DNA from 2 places in the Paenibacillus xinjiangensis genome. Region 2 is predicted to be linked to the other one. Evidence: riboswitches for the same ligand, from Rfam matches in the RefSeq annotation. Region 2 holds a riboswitch; the other holds the start of a gene.

Region 1 (2,407 bases), on a different contig from region 2:
CGTGCAGGAGTATTGAAGATAGCAGCAGCTGCTGAAGCGGAATCGACACACCCGCTTGCTGTTGCAATTATAGAGGAAGCGAAGCGTGCAGGCCTTGTCGTGCCGAAGAAGGAACAATCCAGCTACATAGCTGGGCAGGGTGTGGAGGCCAAGCTTGGGAATAGGGTAGTCGGCGTGGGCAATGCAGCATTTGCAGCTGCAAGGCATTGGTCACAGCCAGATGAAGCGAGCCGCGCTTTCGCGACAGAGCGTGAAGCTGCTGGAGAGACAGTGCTATATGTGGCTGAACATGCTCAGCTTGTCGGTGTCATCTCACTTGTTGATACGGTTAAGCCCAATGCTAAGGAGGCGGTTAGCCGTCTGAAGCACGCGGGGATTACGGTGCTTCTTGCAACAGGAGATCACTCGGCTCCTGCCTTGAGTGCAGCGAGAACAGCTGGTATTACGAAGGTCTATGCTTCAATGCTGCCGGAAGACAAGCTGGCATTGATTCATAGGCTGAAGGAAATGGGGCATCGGATTGGCATGGTCGGAGATGGTTGGAATGATGCTCCCGCTCTTGCCGCCTCTGATGTCGGACTGGCAATGGGGGACGGTACGGATGCTGCGCTGACCGCTGGTCATATGACACTTTTGCAGCCGCGGATGTTCGCTATACCGGAGGCTGTATGGATTAGCCGATTAACGATACGCAATATTCGTCAGAATTTAACGTTCGCTTTTATCTATAATGCACTTATTATTCCTTTTGCAGCTTGTGGATTATTGCAGCCTTGGATGGCAGGAACAGCAATGGCACTAAGCTCATTGTCAGTAGTTGGCAATGCTCTTCGGTTGAACGTTCAGCTTCGCCGTGCTTCGCTTATCAAATGAGTGTCAAGGTTGGACAAAAGAAGAAAAACGATGGTATAGTTACTACATCTTACCTCACAATTCCATAGTACAACGAATAGGTGCCGCAGCTTATACTTCTGTACAAGCTGCGGCTTAATAGGGAAGTCGGTGAAATTCCGACGCGGACCCGCCACTGTGAAGAGTGAACCTGCCAAGCCCGACGCTTGAGCAAGGAGAAGGCATCCGGCAGTAAGTCACTGGGTATGCAACACCTGGGAAGACGCCGTTATGCTAGCTCTAAGTCAGGAGACCTGCCTGTTTAACGATTACAACAACCTACGTGGAATTAGGATGCTGTTGGGATAGATTGTTTTTTGCATGAGCAAAAGACATCGGCATTTCCGGCACACTGCCTGAAATGTTTTTTTTGTTTTTATCACACATAAGGAGTGCACAAATCAAATGAATGACAAGAAACAGAAACAGAAACAGGTCTACAAGTTAATCTTAACTCTGATGTTAACAGCAATGCTGCTGCTTGTTGCAGCTTGTGGTAATAAGGAAGAGGTTAACCCTGCTTCTCCGAACTCAGCAGCTAATGAGAACCAGGCAGGCGGCCAAGCAGAGACCGCTGGTGAGTATCCTTTAACGATTAAAGATGATACGGGAACAGAGGTGACCTTCGAGCAGGCGCCAGCTAAAGTCGTAACGCTAGTGCCAAGCGAGACAGAAATTATGTTCGCTATCGGAGCTGGAGAGCAAGTTGTTGGAGTAGATGAATACAGCAATTATCCGGAGGAAGCGGCATCTAAGCAGAAGGTAGGAGATATGACTACCAATATTGAGGCGGTGGCGGCACTTGAGCCTGACCTCGTGCTTGCATCTTCAAGCATGAATACAGATGCGATTACGCAGCTTCGTGAGCTCGATATTACAGTATTCGCTTCTGAGCCTACAACCTATGATGCAACGGTTGCCAAAATAGAATTAATTGGTAAAATAATGAATAAAGGAACCGAAGCTGCGGAAGTGGCTGATCATATGCGAGAGGTGAAGCAGCAGGTAGCTGATGCTGTAAAGGACGCTCCTGAGAAAACAGTCTACCTCGAGTTTTCAGCAGGATGGACAGTAGGCTCAGGGACTTTCCTTGATGAGCTGCTAACTCTTGCTGGAGGCAAGAATATTGCTGGCAGTCAAGAAGGCTGGTATGAAGTAAGTGCGGAGGAAGTTGTGAAGCAGAACCCGGATGTCATTATTTATCCTGATCTGCAAGTAGACCCTAATCCGATCTTGGCAGCTATTGAGAGCCGTCCAGGCTGGGAAGCAATGGATGCTATTAGCAACAAGCAGCTATTCGCAGTTACAGAAGACCCGCTTGTTCGAGTAGGACCAAGATTGGCTGATGGTCTGCTGGAGCTTGCTCAGAAGATCCATCCGGATCTCGTGAAATAATAATGAAACGTCAATTGTTAGGCTATGGAGGAGCAGCATTGCTCCTTCTTGCTGTTTCTATCGTACTTAGTCTGTCGATTGGCACAGCCGGAATTGCTATTCGGGATGTATGGGGTATTCT
Region 2 (2,407 bases):
AAATAAGACCCGATCAGCAACAACCAAATAGCTACTCCTATTATTAAACTTAACCATGCAAATATTCGACTATGTCTTTGTATCAAAGGAAATAATGCGATTAGTATTGAGCCAAAACCAAAAGTAATCACGGTAGAAAGTTGTCTTACTAAGGCTATAAACAAAAAAATCAACTCCACAATAAAAGTATTCAATATGGCTATATAAGTAAATATAAGGATATCAATAATATACCTTAAATCTCTAAACGATTTCAAATTTTCCCTTTTTTATGAATAGTTAGAAGTTTATCGCCAATCAATTATCATTTCTTAGCTGATCATTGATATTACAACTTAAAACTCGCTGAACTTTTAGACTTTTATTTAAAAGCATAAAGTATAATCTTTTCAAGAAAAACCACTGGAAATTATATAACTAAGCTTATTCCCTTTAATAATTTGGTCCAAAGAGATTCCAATATGTATATATATCTTTACATTCATCATAACCCGTCTGTTTTATGAATAAGGTTAATATGGTGAAGGAGGAATGAACGATGGATTGGTTATGGTCATTAATCATCGGCGGAGTCATCGGTTGGCTCGCAGGACTGCTTATCGGCAGGGACATTCCCGGAGGTATTATCGGCAATATTGTCATTGGCTTTATCGGAGCTTGGATTGGTACCCAGCTGTTTGGGAACTTTGGCCCTGTTATCGGTGGCTTTTACTTTGTGCCTTCACTTATCGGCTCCATCATTCTTGTGGCTGTCATCAGCATTTTGGTGCGCGGCAACAGACATCGGAGATAACTTGCAACTTCTATTACCCATTCAATTTGCTTCATTAATATATAAAATTCCTCTAAATCGCATAATCCCCTTTAAAGCTAGCTGAAAATATATATTTAACGTCATTACTTCCACCAATATCATAGACAAACCCATAGTCTGGCAGTATGATTGTAGCTGACAATTGAATATCGTGAACAGAAAGGGGTGTGCCGCATTCGTGTATGTCAGCGAGTGCGATACTTAAAAGGGAAGTCCGGTGCAACACCGGCGCGGTCCCGCCACTGTAAATGAAGAGCAACTCTTAATGAAACCACTGGGGCTGATGCTGCCGGGAAGGTCAAGAGAAGCGATGACTCATGAGCCAGGAGACCTGCCTTTTTCTGAAGTTTCTATTTCTTCGGGGAGGTGAGAACATGAAACGCAGTATAGTTGCGTCCGCGTATGCATGTCATACGGTGAGTCGCAAGATACATAACTGTAAGGGTACAACTATGCAATAAAGCCGCCTACTATTAGGCGGCTTTTATTTGTATGTCCACTATAATGAAGAAGAAAGCAGGTCGAACATGAAGAATCATTATTTATCACGCAAATTTATAGCGATCGTCTTATCCTTCGCTGTACTCTTGTCGGCTGTCAGCACGGCCATTGTCCCAACGGGACAGGTAGCGGCTGCGGACAATACGAATCCATTCACTTTTTATGAGGCGCTTCCCGCCCCTGGACAGTTCGTCAATGAAACTGGTAATGGTGGTATGGGTGATCTCAATGCCGATTGGAAGAACTCCACTTCACCCGCAATCTCTTTAGGTGCATTTGGCGGATACACCATTCTCAAGATGAATACTCCCATTAAGAACAGCCCGTTAAACCCCTACGGCGTTGACTTCAATATATATGGCAATGCCTTTACTGGCTTCTCTGAGCCTGGTGCAATAGCTGTAGCGAAGGACGACGGAACTGGCAAGCCGGGACAATGGTATAACATTGCTGGTTCCGAGCATTATGAGGATACAACCACTTGGGATTATACAGCAACTTATACGAACCCTGAACCAGAGTTCACTACGCCAAACGGCGTCAGCATTCCTTGGGTGAATAATCTGGGTGCCTCCGGTCAGATTAAGACTAACGGGAGCCACCGACATGCCTATTATCCAATTCCTGATAACTATCTCTTCAAACCATTAGACTTTACAAACCTAAGCTATTCGTACTCAGGAGTAAATATAGGTGTTCTTAACAACTCATTCGGATATCCTGACAGCCATGCGAGTGGATCAGCTCCTTACGACGTGATGGGCAACCCATACGAAGCAACCCCTGCTAAAGGAGATCCTATCGACATAAGCTGGGCAGTGGATGCCGATGGCTTACCTGTTAACCTAGATCAGATCGATTATATTAAAGTGTATACTGCCGTCCAAATCGATGGAGGCGCATTCGGTGAAACAAGTACTGAAATTGCTGGTATTCATGCAGCAGCTCCTAGTGCTGAGAATGTCGGATTAACTTCCGATCTGACAAGCCTTACAGTCACAGCTGGCTCTGAATCTATTCAATTACCTTTAATTGAAAGGCAATACATCTACAATGACATCAAAATTGACGCAGACAGTGTCACTATACAAG

Evidence for each region. A riboswitch is a leader RNA that binds a small molecule or an ion and turns the genes downstream of it on or off. The one in region 2 is predicted to bind cobalamin.
Region 1: linked by a shared signal. The riboswitch ahead of AC6ESP_RS04940 (ABC transporter substrate-binding protein) and the one ahead of AC6ESP_RS24245 (S-layer homology domain-containing protein) in region 2 are both predicted to bind cobalamin.

What each region holds. Positions count from the first base shown of each region.
Region 1 covers NZ_JCAALS010000003.1:205,010-207,416, forward strand. Annotated here, with positions in the region: gene AC6ESP_RS04935 (heavy metal translocating P-type ATPase) at 1-873, shown strand, start outside; cobalamin riboswitch at 935-1,167, shown strand; gene AC6ESP_RS04940 (ABC transporter substrate-binding protein) at 1,297-2,286, shown strand; gene AC6ESP_RS04945 (FecCD family ABC transporter permease) at 2,289-2,407, shown strand, end outside.
Region 2 covers NZ_JCAALS010000030.1:34,420-36,826, reverse strand. Annotated here, with positions in the region: gene AC6ESP_RS24250 (GlsB/YeaQ/YmgE family stress response membrane protein) at 539-793, shown strand; cobalamin riboswitch at 961-1,167, shown strand; gene AC6ESP_RS24245 (S-layer homology domain-containing protein) at 1,342-2,407, shown strand, end outside.